2 regions of the Sphingomonas sp. 10B4 genome follow, and region 2 is predicted to be linked to the other one. Evidence: riboswitches for the same ligand, from Rfam matches in the RefSeq annotation. Region 2 holds a riboswitch; the other holds the start of a gene.
The links. A riboswitch is a leader RNA that binds a small molecule or an ion and turns the genes downstream of it on or off. The one in region 2 is predicted to bind cobalamin.
Positions count from the first base shown of each region.

Region 1: linked by a shared signal. The riboswitch ahead of cobW (cobalamin biosynthesis protein CobW) and the one ahead of QN347_RS13485 (TonB-dependent receptor plug domain-containing protein) in region 2 are both predicted to bind cobalamin.

Region 1 covers NZ_JASJVC010000001.1:64,495-72,203, reverse strand. The annotation lists gene QN347_RS00305 (LysR family transcriptional regulator) at 1-218, opposite strand, end outside; gene QN347_RS00300 (4-carboxy-4-hydroxy-2-oxoadipate aldolase/oxaloacetate decarboxylase) at 313-987, shown strand; gene QN347_RS00295 (4-oxalomesaconate tautomerase) at 980-2,035, shown strand; gene QN347_RS00290 (amidohydrolase family protein) at 2,032-2,910, shown strand; gene QN347_RS00285 (aldo/keto reductase) at 2,936-3,946, shown strand; cobalamin riboswitch at 4,046-4,273, shown strand; gene cobW (cobalamin biosynthesis protein CobW) at 4,442-5,479, shown strand; gene cobN (cobaltochelatase subunit CobN) at 5,487-7,709, shown strand, end outside.
Region 2 covers NZ_JASJVC010000047.1:8,367-16,075, forward strand. The annotation lists gene QN347_RS13475 (TonB-dependent receptor) at 1-2,511, shown strand, start outside; gene QN347_RS13480 (response regulator transcription factor) at 2,582-3,259, opposite strand; cobalamin riboswitch at 3,388-3,576, shown strand; gene QN347_RS13485 (TonB-dependent receptor plug domain-containing protein) at 3,713-5,707, shown strand; gene QN347_RS13490 (hypothetical protein) at 5,721-6,275, shown strand; gene QN347_RS13495 (DUF1636 domain-containing protein) at 6,272-6,679, shown strand; gene cobT (nicotinate-nucleotide--dimethylbenzimidazole phosphoribosyltransferase) at 6,676-7,689, shown strand; gene QN347_RS13505 (histidine phosphatase family protein) at 7,686-7,709, shown strand, end outside.

The sequences.
Region 1 (7,709 bases), on a different contig from region 2:
ACCACCAGCGCGGCGCCCGGCGCGGTCGCGCTCACCCCGTCGGCGCGGCGATCGAGCAAGGCGACGCCGAGCTGCCGCTCGACCTTGGCGATCCCCTGCGTCAGCGCCGGCTGCGACAGATTCTCCGCCTCGGCCGCAAGGCTGATGCTGCCGAGCTCGGTCGCGGTCGCCAGCGCGTGGAGGTGGCGGAGATTGAGGTCGAGCGGATCGTGCGCCATAATCCTCTCATAGTATAATCTTATGGCCGTGCACGAGATTTGATTTGGGGGTTTGGCCGGCGCCGGGCACTCCGACGCCGCAAGGAGAGTGAGCATGGCCGGACGCGTGGTACGCGAGATTTCGCGAGTGGAGCAGAGCGTGATCGATGGTCTCGCCCATGCCGGCGTGGCGACGGTGCACGAGGCGCAAGGGCGCATCGGCCTGCTCGCGCATTACATGCGCCCAATCTATTCCGGAGCGCGGATCGCCGGGTCGGCGGTCACCATCTCGTCGCCGCCGGGCGACAATTGGATGCTCCACGTCGCGATCGAGCAATTGAAGGAGGGCGACATCCTCGTCCTCGCGCCGACCTCGCCGTGTGTCGACGGCTATTTCGGCGACCTGCTGGCGACCAGCGCGATGGCGCGCGGGTGTCGCGGGCTGGTGATCGACGCGGGCGTGCGCGACGTCCGCGACCTCAAGGACATGGCCTTCCCGGTCTGGTCGAAGGCGGTGTTCGCGCAAGGCACGATCAAGGCGACGCTCGGTTCGGTCAACGTGCCGATCGTCTGCGCGGGCGCGGCGATCGCGGCGGGCGACGTGATCGTCGCCGATGACGACGGCGTCTGCGCGGTCAAACGCGCCGATGCGCCCGCGGTGCTCGAAGCGGCGCGCAAGCGCGAGGCGAACGAGGAATCGAAGCGCCAGCGGCTCGCGGCGGGCGAGCTCGGGCTCGACATTTACGACATGCGCGGCAAGCTCGAAGCGCTGGGGCTGCGCTATGAGTGATGGCGTGCGCTGCATGTGGATGCGCGGTGGCACGTCGAAGGGCGCGTTCTTCCTTGCCGAGGATCTGCCCGCCGATCCCGCGGCGCGCGACGCGTTGCTGCTGCGGATCATGGGTTCGCCCGATCCGCGCCAGATCGACGGCATGGGCGGCGCCGATCCGCTCACGTCGAAGGTCGCGGTCGTCTCGAAATCGGCGCGCGAGGGCGTCGACGTCGACTATCTCTTCCTCCAGGTGTTCGTCGATCAGCCGCTCGTCAGCGACAGCCAGAATTGCGGCAACATGCTCGCCGGTGTCGGCCCGTTCGCGGTCGAGCGCGGGCTGGTGACGCCGAGCGGCGACGAAACCCGCGTCGCGATCTTCATGGAGAATACGGGACAAGTCGCGGTCGCCACGCTGCAGACGCCGGGCGGCCAGGTCCGCTACGATGGCGCTGCCGCGATCAGCGGCGTCCCCGGCGCCGCCGCGCCGATCTCGCTCGCGTTTCGCGATACCGCCGGATCGTCGTGCGGCGCGCTGCTGCCGACCGGCAACGGCGTCGACACGATCGATGGCGTTCAGGTCACGCTGATCGACAATGGCATGCCCTGCGTCGTCTTCGCAGCCACCGATGTCGGCGTCACCGGGTATGAAGACCGCGAGACGCTCGATGCGAACGCCGCGATGAAGGCGAAGATCGAGGCGATCCGCCTGAAGGCCGGGCCGCTGATGAACCTCGGCGACGTCACCGAAAAATCGGTCCCCAAGATGATGCTCGTTGCAGCGCCCAAGGATGGCGGCGCGATCGCGGTGCGCTCGCTCATCCCGCACCGCGTCCATGCCTCGATCGGCGTGCTCGGTGCGGTGAGTGTCGCGACCGCGTGCCTGATCGAGGGCTCGCCCGCCGCCGCGCTCGCGCACGTGCCCGACGGCAATACCAAGACGCTCGGCGTCGAGCACCCCAGCGGCGTCACCGAATGCGTCGTGACGATCGACGCTAACGGCCAACCGGTGGAGGCAGGCATGCTGCGCACCGCGCGCAAGTTGATGGACGGAGAGGTTTTCGCATGAGCCGCACCAAGACCTGGGTCGACCAGCCGAGCGCGCCCGCTTACGCCCCGCCCCCCGGCGCGATCGACGCGCACGTCCACGTCTTCGGGCCCGAGGCCGACTTCCCGTTCAGCCCCAAGGCGAAATATCACCCCGAGGACGCCACGCCCGAAATGCTGTTCGCGCTCCGCGAGCAGCTCGGCTTCGCGCGCAACGTGATCGTCCAGGCGAGCTGCCACGGCACCGACAATGCAGCGACGTTAAACGCAATCGCCAAGTCCGACGGCCTAGCGCGCGGGGTCGCGGTGGTCAGCCCCGATATCGACGATGCCGAACTGCAGAGGCTCCACGACGGCGGCATCCGCGGCGTGCGCTTCAACTTCCTCAAGCGCCTCGTCGACGATGCGCCCAAGGACAAGTTCCTCGACATCGTACGGCGCATCGCCCCGCTCGGCTGGCACGTCGTCGTCTATTTCGAGGCGGACATTCTCGAGGAGTTAGAACCTTTCCTCGCCGCGATCCCGACGACGATCGTGGTCGATCACCTCGGCCGGCCCGACATCGCGCAGGGCCCCGGCGGCGCCGACATCACGCGCTTCGTGCAGCTGCTCGACGATCACCCCAACATCTGGACCAAGGTATCGGGCGCCGAGCGGCTGTCGCCGCAGGGCCCGCCGTTCGACGATTTCGTCGCGGTGATCCGCCCGGTGGTCGAGCGCTTCCCCGACCGCGTGCTGTGGGGCACCGACTGGCCGCACCCCAATATGGAGCATCGCATCCCCGACGACGGCACGCTGGTCGACGTCATCCCGCGAATCGCTCCGACTGCCGAGTTGCAGCGCAAGCTTCTGGTCGACAATCCGATGCGGCTGTATTGGCCCGAGGAATTGGGCTGACCCGCCCATTGCATTCGGAGCTGCCATGACCCTGCCGACCCGTTCGATCGGCCCGTTCACCGTCTCGGCGATCGGGCTTGGCTGCATGAACCTCAGCCATGCTTACGGCGTGCCACCGAGCGCAGAAGACGGCGCGCGCTTGCTCAACGCGGCGCTCGATCGCGGCTACACGCTGCTCGACACCGCGGCGCTTTATGGCGGCGGCGAGAATGAGCGGCTGATCGGGCGCGCGGTGATGCATCGCCGCGCCGAATTCACGCTGTCCTCGAAATGCGTGCTCGACTTGGTCGATGGTAAGCGCATCCTCGACGCAACGCCAGCCGCGATCACGCGCACGCTCGACGGCGCGCTGGGGCGGCTCGGGACCGACCATATCGACCTCTATTACATGCACCGCCTCGACCGGAAGGTGCCGATCGAGGAGTCGGTCGGCGCCTTGGTCCGCGCCAAGGAAGCGGGCAAGATCGGCGCAATCGGGCTGTCGGAAATGTCCGCGGAGACGATCCGCCGTGCGCACGCGGTCCATCCGATCGCGGCGGTGCAGTCCGAATATTCGCCCGCAGTGCGCAATCCCGAAGTCGCCGTGCTCGATGCCTGCGCCGAGCTCGACATCGCGCTCGTCGCTTTCTCGCCGGTGGCGCGCGGGCTGCTCGCGGGCGCGGTCCACGACGACAGCTATGCCGAGGGTGACATCCGCCGCCCCATGCCGCGCTTCGTCGAGCCGCTGCTGTCACAGAATCTGAAGACCGTGGCGGACTTCGACGCGCTTGCCGCGCAAGCGGGGCTGACGCCGGCGCAACTCGCGCTCGGCTGGGTGCTGGCGCAGCGGCCGTTCACCGTGCCGATTCCGGGGACGACCAGCTTGGCGCATCTCGCCGAAAATCTCGCCGCGGCAGAACGCCCGCTCGCCGCCGATCTGGTCGCTGCGGTCGACCGTCTGTTTCCGGCGGGGGCGCTCAAGGGCGCACGCTATCCCGCAGCGATGCAAGCGCAGATCGATACCGAAACCCTGCCGGGCGAAGAGCTCGCGGCCTAGGCAGGGCGTATCCCGGCGGCCGATGATCGCCGGCCGCGCGAATGACCGATTGGCAATCCGTCGCGCCGGAGCTACAACCATGATCGGGAAGCGTTTTCGCGTCCCGATGATCGCGCCGGTGCCCCGCGAGGGGCTTGAATGGGAATGCGGTGCGGGGTTCGCCCCAAATCCGCGGCTGTCCCTGCAACTGTGAGCGGTGAGCGACGGCGTCAGGCTCCACTCAGGAGCAGCCACTGGGATACCGCATCCAGCGATGCGCTCCTGGGAAGGCGATGCCCGAGCTTTGACCCGCAAGCCAGGAGACCTGCCGGCGATAAGGTCGCTCTTGCTTCGGCCCAGGGGATGGCTGCGGCACGGTTCTCCGTCTGAGCGACGAGCCTGTGTGGCTGGGGCCGCATCGGTGTGCGCTTGCGGGGGGCTTTCGGCGCCCATCGAAGGCGTGCGCCGACCGACATGAGGTCCCCGCCGGTCGTTGCCAGAGCCGTGGGAATCCCGATGTCCGATCTTACGAAAATCCCCGTTACCATCGTCACCGGCTTTCTCGGCGCGGGCAAGACGACGCTCATCAGCCATCTAATCCGCCAGTCGGGCGGTCGCCGGCTCGCGGTGATCGTCAACGAATTCGGCACGCTCGGCGTCGACGGCGATATCCTCCAGGGCTGTGCGATCCCCGATTGCCCAGCGGAGAATATCGTCGAGCTCGCCAATGGCTGCATCTGCTGCACCGTCGCCAACGATTTCATCCCGACCGTCGAGACTCTGCTCGCGCTCGACCCGCGACCCGACCATATCCTGATCGAAACCTCGGGGCTCGCTTTGCCAAAGCCGCTGCTCAAGGCGTTCGACTGGCCGGCGATCCGCTCGCGGATCACCGTCGACGGTGTCATCGCGCTCGCCGATGCCGAGGCGGTCGCCGCCGGACGCTTCGCCCCCGATCTCGCGGCACTCGATGCGCAGCGCGCCGCCGATCCCAGCATCGACCATGAAACCCCGCTGTCCGAAGTGTTCGAGGATCAGCTCGCCTGCGCCGATATGGTACTCCTCACCAAATGCGACTTGGCCGGTCCCGAGGGCATCGCTGCGGCGCGCGCGGTGATCGCCGCCGAGACGCCGCGCGCGCTGCCCGTGCTCGAACTGATCGACGGCGTCGTCGATCCGCGCATCGTGCTCGGCATCGGCGCGGCGGCGGAGGACGATATCGCCGCGCGCCCGTCGCATCACGATGGCGCGGACGAGCACGAGCATGACGATTTCGACAGCATCGTGCTCGACCTCGGCGAGATCGCCGCGCCCGATGACCTTGCCGCGCGGATCGAGACGCTCGGCGGCGGTGGCGAGGTGCTGCGCGTGAAGGGCTATGCCGCGGTGGCGGGCAAGCCGATGCGGCTGCTGGTCCAGGCGGTGGGCGCGCGCGTCCGCACGCATTACGACCGGCCGTGGCGGAGCGACGAACCCCGCGCCACGCGCCTGGTGGTGATCGCCGAGCGCGATCGGCTCGACCCCGCGGCAATCCGGGCGGCGCTGCAGGGCTGACGCCGCGATGCACGTCATCTTCCGCGAAACCCACGGGTTGGAGGAGAGCGCATCGCCGCGCGATCTGGGGCAGGACGCCGCCGATCTCGTGCTCTTGTCGTTTTCCGACAGCGATCTCGGCGCGTTCGCGGCCGGGTGGCGCAGCGCCGTGGCGGATGCGGGCGATGCCGCGCTGCCGAGCGTACGGCTCGCCAATCTCGCCGAGCTGACGCACCCGCTGTCGGTCGACACCTATGTCGAGCGCACCTTGGCGGGCGCGAAGGGCATCCTGATCCGGCTGATCGGCGGCGCGGCCTATTGGTCCTATGGGTTGCAACAGGTCGCGGCGCTGGCGCGGCGCGAGGGAATCGCGCTGGCGGTGATCCCGGCCGATGGACGCCGCGACGAACGGCTCGAGGCCGCGTCGACGGTGCCGGTCTCGACGCTGCATCGGATCGCGCAGCTGTGCGATATCGGCGGCGCGGCGGCGGCGCAGGCGGCGCTTGCGCAGTTCGCGCTGGCATCGGGCTGCTATGTGCGACCGCTTCACGGCGCGCGCGCTATCGCGCCGGTCGGGGGGTGGCAAGCCGGGCGCGGCATCGTCTGCCCCGCGGCGTTCGCGCTCACTGCGACGCGGCTGCGGATCCTGATCGTCTTCTACCGATCGTATCTCACCGCCGCCGATCTCGACCCGATCGCCGCGCTGCAAGCTGGGTTCGAGGCGCGCGGCTGCGACGTCCTTGCGCTGTTCGCGCCGTCGCTCAAGGACCCGGAAGCGAGCGGATGGATGCGGCGCTGGGTCGCGAGCCTCGCGCCTGCCGCGATCATCAATGCCACCGCGTTCTCAGCGCGCGATGAAACCGGCACCACGCCGCTCGATGGGGCGGGCGTGCCGGTGTTCCAGGTTGCGCTCGCCACATCGGATCGCGCGGCCTGGGCAGGCGCGCAGCGCGGGCTGTCGCCGGTTGATCTGGCGATGCATGTCGTGCTGCCCGAGGTCGATGGCCGCCTGTTCGCGGGCGTCGCGAGCTTCAAGGACGACGCGCCGTTCGATCCCGACCTGCAATTCGCGCGCCGCGAGCATCGTGCCGATCCCGCGCGGATCATCGCGATTGTGGCGCGGGTCCTTGGCTGGATCTCGCTCGCCCAGACTCCGGTGGGGGAGCGACGGCTCGCGATCGTCGTCTCGACCTATCCGGGCAAGACGCACCAGATGGCGCACGCGGTCGGCCTCGACGCGGTCGCCTCGGTCGCGGCGATGCTGGAGGATCTCGCTGGAGCCGGCTATGCGACCGGACCCGGCCCCGCCGATCTGCCCGTCCTGCTCGCGACGCGGACGCTCGACTGGCCGGTCGCGGAATATCGTGCGGCATTGCTCGGGTTGCCGGCGACGTTGCGCCAGGATCTCTTCGCCGCGTGGGGCGAGCCGGAGGGCGACCCTACCGTCAGCGAAGGCCAGTTTCGTTTTGCCGCCTATGCCAGCGGCGAGAGCATCGTCGCGCTGCAACCCGAACGCGGGCGTCCTGCAGTCCGGTCGGACGAATATCACGACCTGTCGCGCTGCCCGCGCCACGGGTACGTCGCCTTCTACCTCTGGCTGCAGGCGCGCGGCACGCACGCGCTGGTCCATGTCGGCGCGCACGGCACGCTCGAATGGCTGCCGGGCAAGGCGGTCGCGCTGTCGAACGCCTGCTGGCCCGAGGCGCTGACCGGCGCGCTGCCCGTGATCTACCCGTTCATCGTCAACGATCCGGGCGAAGCGGCGCAGGCCAAGCGCCGCATCGGCGCGGTGACGATCGGGCATGTCCCCCCCCCGCTCGAACGCAGCGGGAGCGGCGCCGGGCTTGGGCGGCTCGAGGTTTTGCTCGACGAATTCTCCAACGCCGACGGGCTCGATCCGCCGCGACGTGCGCGGCTGCGCGGCGACATCCGCGACGAGGCGCGCGCGCTCGGGCTCGACGGGGTGCTCGGCCTCGACGCGGCGCGCTCGGATGCCGAGGCGATCACGCGGATCGACACCTTCGTCTGCGACGTCAAGGACAGCCAGTTCGGCGACGGGCTCCACGTCTTCGGTCGCGAGCACCAAGGTGCGGCGGAACGCGACGGACTGCTCGCCGCGCTCGATGGGCGACGTGTGGCGGCGGGGCCATCGGGCTCACCGTGGCGCGGGCGAAGCGACGTGCTGCCGACCGGACGCAACCTCTACACCACCGATCCACGCGCGGTGCCGTCGCGCTCGGCGCACGCGCAG
Region 2 (7,709 bases):
GCCGGCATCGGCGACATCGTCGTCACCGCGACCCGTCGTGAAACCAACCTGCAGAAGACGCCGATCTCGATCAGCGTGCTCAGCGCACAGGGCATTGCCGATCGCCACGTGCTCAGCCTGTTCAACCTCGCCGACGGCTCGATCCCGTCGCTCCGCGTCGCGACCTTCGAAGCGCGCCAGTCGGCGCTGACGATCGGTATCCGCGGTATCGTCCCCTACGATCAGAACCAGACCGCGCGCGACGGCGGCGTCGGCGTCTATATCGACGGCGTCGCGCTGGGTAAGACCCAGGGCCTGAACGCTGCGCTGTTCGACATCGAGCGCATCGAAGTGCTGAAGGGTCCGCAGGGCACGCTGTTCGGCCGCAACACCGAAGGCGGCGCGCTGTCGCTCGTCTCGAAGGCCCCGACCGGCGTGTTCGACGCGCGCGTCACCGCTGGCATCGGCAATTACGGCGCCCGCAACACCGACCTGCACCTCGACCTGCCGAGCTTCTACAACATCTCGCTCAAGTTCGACGGCGTGTATCAGCATCAGGATCCGACGGTGAAGAACCGGCTCCAGGGTGCGACCGGCTGGAACTATTACGACCGCAAGGGCGGCCGCGTCGCAGCCCGCTGGCAGCCGATCGACGGCTTCACCGCTGACCTCGCTTATGATTATGCGAAGGACGAGAACAGCCCGAACTTCAGCCAGCTGCTCAACTACAACCCCGGCAAATATGCGGTCGGCTCCTACACCAACGGCGCGACCGGCGTCCTTGGCACCTCGCTGTTCGTGCCCGGCACCGGCACCGCTTGCGGCGGCACGATCACCGCAGCGCAGTCGGCGGCCGGGCGCCCGATCTGCGTCGCGCCCAAGGCGCCGCTCGTCGGCGTCCATCCCGAGCGCCAGTACATCTCCGATGTCGGCGTCCCGCAGCAGCCGAGCGTCGACATCACGCACGGTTTCTCGGCCAATCTGAAGTACAAGCTCGCACCGTGGATCGAGCTGCGCTCGATCACCGCATGGCGCGGCGTCAAGACCGATCAGTGGGACAACTCCGGCGGCCCAGAGCGCAGCTCGTTCTCGCCGTTCGTCGTCAACACCGCGAACCCGACCGCGATCAACACGACCGGCACGTTCAGCCGCTACAGCCTCTCGTTCCTCAAGCAGAACCAGTTCAGCCAGGAATTCCAGGCGGTCGGCAGCGTACCGCAGTTCGACTATGTCGTCGGCGCGTATTACTACACCGAACAGGCGAGCGAATATGCCGCCACCCCACTGACCAACCAGTGGAACGCCGATGGCACCGCCTATACGATCCGCAGCCCGATCCCGGGCAATTCGAGCGCGATCACGGGGGCGAACTCGGGCCTTCAGCGCTATGATGCATCGTGCAACAACACGCTGGCGGCCACTGCACCGCAATTCGCCAACAGCTGCCAGTTCATCACGCGCGCCAGCGCCGCGACCGACCACAACTATTCGGTGTTCGGCAATCTGACCTTCTCGCCCGAGGCGCTCGGCAACGTGCTGCACATCACGGCAGGCGGTCGCTGGACCAAGGACGACCGTCACGGCAGCCTCTACGTCATCAACAACCGTACCGATCTTGCCGGTGCGACCGGCGTCGTTGCACCGTTCGGCTTCAAGAACAGCATCAGCCGCTTCGACCCGATGTTCAACATCGCGTTCGACGCGACGCGCGACATCCACTTCTACGCAAAATATGCGACCGGCTTCCGCGCCGGTGGTGCGAACGACCGCTCGCTGCAGTTCAACGCCTTCGGTCCGGAAGCGGTCAAGTCGTACGAAATCGGCGCCAAGGCCGACTTCTGGGATCACCGCGCGCGCCTCAACGTCGCGGGCTACATCATGGATCGTAGCAACACGCAGTTCGACTTCGACTATTTCGACACCAACGGCTCGAGCCCGACCAACGGCGCGCATATCGAGCAGACCACCAATGCCGGCAAATCGAAGATCCGCGGCGTCGAGATCGACCTGACGGTGAAGCCGATCCCGCAGCTGACGCTGACCGGTTCGTATGCCTACACCTATTGGAAGGCACCTTCGGCCGTGAACCCGCTGACGCCGGGTGCGCCGCCGCAGCAGCTCTACATCGTCTACACGCCGAAGAATGCGGCCTCCGCCGCGCTCGACTATGTGCTTCCGGTGAATATCGGGGATGCCAGCGTCCGTCTTCACCTCGACGGCAACTATTCGAGCAGCCAGTACAGCTTCCAGCTCGAGAGCACCAAGACCGACGCCAGCTTCGTGATGAACGGGCGCCTCGCGCTCGCCGACATCGCGGTGAACGACCATAACAAGGTCACCGTCTCGGTCTGGGCGCGCAACCTGCTCGACACGACCTACGTCTATCGTCGCTCGTCGGCGAACTCGACGCCGGTGCAGAACTACAGCGCGACCGGTGCGCTGATTTCGACCGCATACGGCGGCATCCTCGGCGACTATGGCAATTTCAACGCGCCGCGCACCTACGGCTTCGAACTCTCCGCCAAGTTCTGATCACTCGGCACTAGGCGGGAAGACCCGGTCCGAGCATTGCTCGGGCCGGGTTTTTCTTTGCCTGCGCGGTTCAACCGTGGTCGACCAGCATATAGCCGACGCCGCGGATCGTCTCGATCGGGTCTGGCTCGCCGGCAGCATTCAAATGCCCGCGCAAGCGCCGGATGTAGGATTCGACGACATTGGTCGCGGGTTCGCCGTCGTAGCGCCACACGTTGCGATAGAACATCGCGCGCGTGACGATCGCATTCTTGTTGCGGATCAGCTCGCACAGCATCTGGAACTCGAGCTTGGGCAAAGCCAGCACACGCCCGCCGCGTTGTGCGCGATACTTGATTTCGTTCACTTCGATGTCGCCCGCACGCATCACGCCGTGCCCCCCGCTGCGCGTCGCTCGCCGCAGGATCGCGCGCAACCGCGCCTCGATCTCGACCGCGGCGATCGGCTTGACGAGATAGTCGTCGGCGCCGGCATCGAGCCCGGCGAGCCGGTCGGGCAAATCGCCATGCACGCTCAGCAGCACGATCGGCAGATCGAGCCCGCGCTCGCGCAGCGTACGCGTGATCTCGACCCCGCCGACATAGGGCAGCACCAGTTCGAGCAGCACCGCGTCGAACGTTTCCTGCGTCGCCCGTGCGAGCGCGGTCCGGCCATCGCCGACGATCACGACCTCGTGCGACAGCGCGCCGAGATCGCTCGCGAGCTGGCGCGGCGCGCGCGCATCGTCATCGGCAATCAGGAGACGCACCGCTAGACTCCCGCTCGAGGGTTCGTTTCTGCCCAGCGACCATAACCGAACCGCGCCGCATTGCACGGGCGGCGTAGCGCGACCGCGCGAGCTGATCCAGATGATTGACCCGTTTCCGTCCCCCCGCTACGCGCCTTCCTGCGACAGGTTCCCCGGCGACGGGGATGAAAAGGGAACGGGAAAACCCCGGCTGCCCCTGCAACTGTAAGCGGCGAGTTGCCCGGCCATTTGCCATTGAGACCTTCGGGTCCTGAGAAGGCGGCCGGAACGACGGTGACCCGTGAGCCAGGAGACCTGCCCGTCGCAGTCGTCTTTCGACCGGCCAGGGTGCGCCGAGCGAACGGGGAAGACCCCGCGTGACGACATCGCCGACCTGCATCGTGCAGGCGGGATGGTTCGCGCCCTCCCCCTTGCGCGCTTCAGGTCTCCGACTGTCTACAAGCGGGGACTGCCATGAAACGATTCCACCCATCGACCTCGGGCCTGCTACTCGGCCTGCTGATCGCGACGCCGGCCTTCGCCGACACGCCGCCACGCCCCGACGATGCCCAGCAAGCGCCACGCCCCGATGCGGCGAGCGACATTCCGACCGACGCGAGCGCCGACATCGTCGTTACGGCGACACGCGTGCCGACCGCGATCGACCGCGTCGCAGCTTCGGTCACCGTGCTCGACAAGGCCGCGATCGACCGCAGCCAGGACATCGGCGTCACCGAAATCCTGGTCCGCACGCCCGGCGTCAGCATGTCGCGCAACGGCGGCTATGGTACCAATACCTCGCTGCGCATCCGCGGCGCCGAGACCGACCAGACCGTCGTCGTCATCGACGGGGTCAAGCTCAACGATCCCTCGTCGCCCGGCGGCGGCTACAATTTCGCCAACCTCTTCACCGGCGACGCGAGCCGGATCGAAGTGCTGCGCGGGCCGCAATCGATCCTGTGGGGCAGCCAGGCGATCGGCGGCGTCGTCAACATCGTCACCGCGCTGCCGCAAAAGCCGATCGAGGGGAGCTTCGACGTCGAGGCCGGATCGCGCGAGACGGTCAACGCGCGCGCAGCGATCGGCGGCAAGACCGGGCCGCTGACCTTCCGCATCGGCGCGCAGAGCTTCACCACCGCCGGCATCTCCGCCATCGCGCCGGCGTTCGGCGGCACCGAGACCGACGGCTATACCAACCAGAGCGTCACCGGACGCGCCGAACTCAAGCTCGCCGACGGGATCAGCGCCGACGTCCGCGGCTATTATGCGCGCGGCCGCGTCGAGCTCGATGGCTTTGCCGGCGATTCGGCGGACTTTTCGGTCGATACGCAATTCGTCGGCTATGCCGGGCTCAACGTCGATCTGTTCGGCGGGCGGCTGCGCAATCGCGTCGCCTATGGCTATACCGATATCCAGCGTGACAATTACAGCCCCGAGCTGCCGCAACCGCTGACCTTCGACGCGAACGGCCGCAACTCGCGGCTCGAATATCAAGGCAGCCTCGGCATCGCGACCGGCTGGGACGCGGTGTTCGGCGTCGAACACGAGGTTTCGCGCTTCCGCACCGTGTCGCCCGACGGCACGCTCGGCACGCCGATCCCGGCGCCCGACCGGGCACGCGCCGCACTGACCGGCGTCTATGCCAAGCTCACCGCGACGGTGGCCGACGGGCTGACGCTCAGCGGCGGGGTGCGCAACGACGATCATAGCCGCTTCGGCAGCAAGACGCTGTTCGAGGCGGGCGCGGTGTGGGCGCTGCGCAGCGGCACGACGCTGCGCGCGAGCTATGGCGAGGGCTTCAAGGCGCCAACGCTGTACCAGCTCTTCTCCGAATACGGGAACCAGACGCTCCGGCCCGAACAGGCCAAGGGCTGGGAAGCCGGCGTCGAACAGCGGCTGCTGGGTGGCGCACTGACGCTCGGCGGCAGCTATTTCGAGCGCCGCTCGACCAACCTGATCAATTTTGCCAGCTGCCCTGACGTTCCGACGACGGCGGTGTGCTTCCAGCCCGGCACGACGATTGCGCGCTTTGGCTATTACGCCAACGTGTCGCGCGCCTTCGCCCGCGGCGTCGAGGCGCAAGGCGCGCTGCGGCTCGGGCAGCGCCTGCTGATCGACGGCAATTACACCTATTCGCTCTCGGAAGACCGGTCACTGGGCGCGACCGATGGCCTGCAGCTCGCACGGCGCCCGCGCAATGCGGCGAACGGATCGGCGACCTATACGCTGCCGAGCGGTATTTCGGGCGGCGTTGCGGTCCGCTGGTCGGGCGAAACCTTCAACGACGCGGCGCACTTCACGCGGCTTGCCCCCTACACGCTGGTCGATTTGCGTGCCGAGCTGCCGGTCACCCAGCATGTCGCGCTGTTCGGGCGGATCGAGAACCTGTTCAATGCGCAGTATCAGACGATCTATCGCTACGGCACGCTTGGCCGCAGCGTCTATGCCGGCTTCCGTGGCCGGTTTTGAGGGGGAGATGCCGATGACCACCGACCTTCACGCGCGCCAAGCCGATCTGCTGTGGATCCTGCTCTTCACCATCGCGAGCACGCTCACCACGCTGATCTTCGCTTGCGCCACGCCCTTTCCCGCGCTCGCAGCCTTGGCGGCGGTGCATCTCGATCGCCGTGACGGCGTCGCGCTGATGGTTGCCGCCTGGGCGGTGAGCCAGGCGGTCGGGTTCTGCGTGCTGGGCTATCCGTGGGACGCCGCGACCGCGCTGACCGGCGTCGCGATCGGCACCGCTGCGGTGGCGGGCGCGATCGTATCGAGCCTCGTCGATAACCGCGTTCCGGCGCGCTCGACCGTCGCGCGGCTCGCGATCGCCTATGTCGCGGCCTTCGCCGTGTTCAAGCTGGCGATCCTGCTCTGGGCGCCGGTGATCGGCCATGCCGATGTCGCGCTATCGCTGCCGATCCTGCAACGCCAGTTCGTGCGCTACGCCGCGATCCTCGCTGCGTTCTACGCGCTCTACCGCGTGCTGACCGCGGCGGGCGTGCCAGCCCCGGCGGCCGCGCCGCAGCCGGTGACGGCATGACCTTGCGCGAAGTGACCGACGGCCCAGCGGTCGTCGCGTGCAACACGTGCCGCTTTTCCGCCGACGCCCGCGACGATGCCGCCAATGTGCGCGGCGGGGCGCGGCTGGTCGAGGCGTTGCGCGCGGTCCAGGCCGAGCCCGGCTATGACGGCGTCGCGGTGCAGGAAATGCCGTGCCTGTTCGCCTGCCAGGATTTCTGCACGGTGCATCTGCGCGCGCCGGGCAAGGTCGGCTATGTGCTCGGGCGCTTCGAGCCGAGCGCGGAGGCCGCGCGCGCGATCCTCGATTATGCGCTGCTCTATGCCGAGAGCGACGCGGGCCAGGTGCCCTATCGCAGCTGGCCCGCCGGGGTGAAGGGGCATTTCATCACGCGCACGCCGCCGGCCGGCTTCGTCGTCGAATGACCGCATTCGCGTCGGTCGCCGCGTTCGAGGGCGCGCTCGTCGCGCTGCCCGGGCCCGATTGCAGCGCGCAAGCCGAAGCGGCCGAACGGCAGGGACAATTGACCAAGCCGCCGGGTTCGCTCGGGCGGCTCGAAGAGCTCGCCGTGTTCGTTGCCGGGTGGCAGGGCGTCAGCGTCCCACGAATCGCGCATGGTCGCGTCGCGGTGTTCGCGGGCAATCACGGAATCGTCGCGCACGGCGTCAGCGCGTTCCCGGCGGCGGTGACGGCTGAAATGGTCCGCAACTTCCGGAACGGCGGCGCTGCGATCAATGCGCTGGCGGCGGCGGCGGGGCTCGAACTGGTCGTCGTTCCGCTCGACCTCGACCGACCGACCGCCGACTTCACCCGCTCACCCGCAATGTCGGCCGACGAATGCCTCGCCGCGCTGAATGCCGGTGCGGCGGTGGTGCGCGACGGCGTCGATCTGCTCGTGCTCGGCGAGATGGGGATCGGCAATTCGACCGCTGCCGCGGCGCTATGCGCGCGCAGCTTCGGCGGGGCGGCTGCCGACTGGGTCGGACCCGGGACGGGGGTCGATGCCGCGGGGGTCGCGCGCAAGGTCGCGGTGGTCGAGGCCGCGCTCGCCTGCCATGCGGATGCCCCGACGACCGCGTTCGAGACGCTCCGCCGTGTCGGCGGGCGCGAGATTGCGGCGATCGCCGGCGCGGTCGTCGCCGCGCGGCTGGCGGGCGTGGTGGTGGTGCTCGACGGGTTCATCTGCAGCGCAGCACTCGCGCCGATCGCTGCGGCGCATCCCACGATTACCGACCATTGCATCGCCGGGCATTGCTCGGCCGAGCCGGGGCATGCGCGCTTGCTCGCTCGGCTGGGGCTTACGCCGCTGCTCACTCTGGGCATGCGGCTCGGCGAGGCGAGTGGTGCCGCCGTGGCGGCGGGGGTGATCCGCGCTGCACTTGCCGCGCATGCCGAGATGGCGACCTTTGCCGAAGCCGGCGTCTCGGGCGCGTGAGCGCGCCGGTCCTGCTCCAC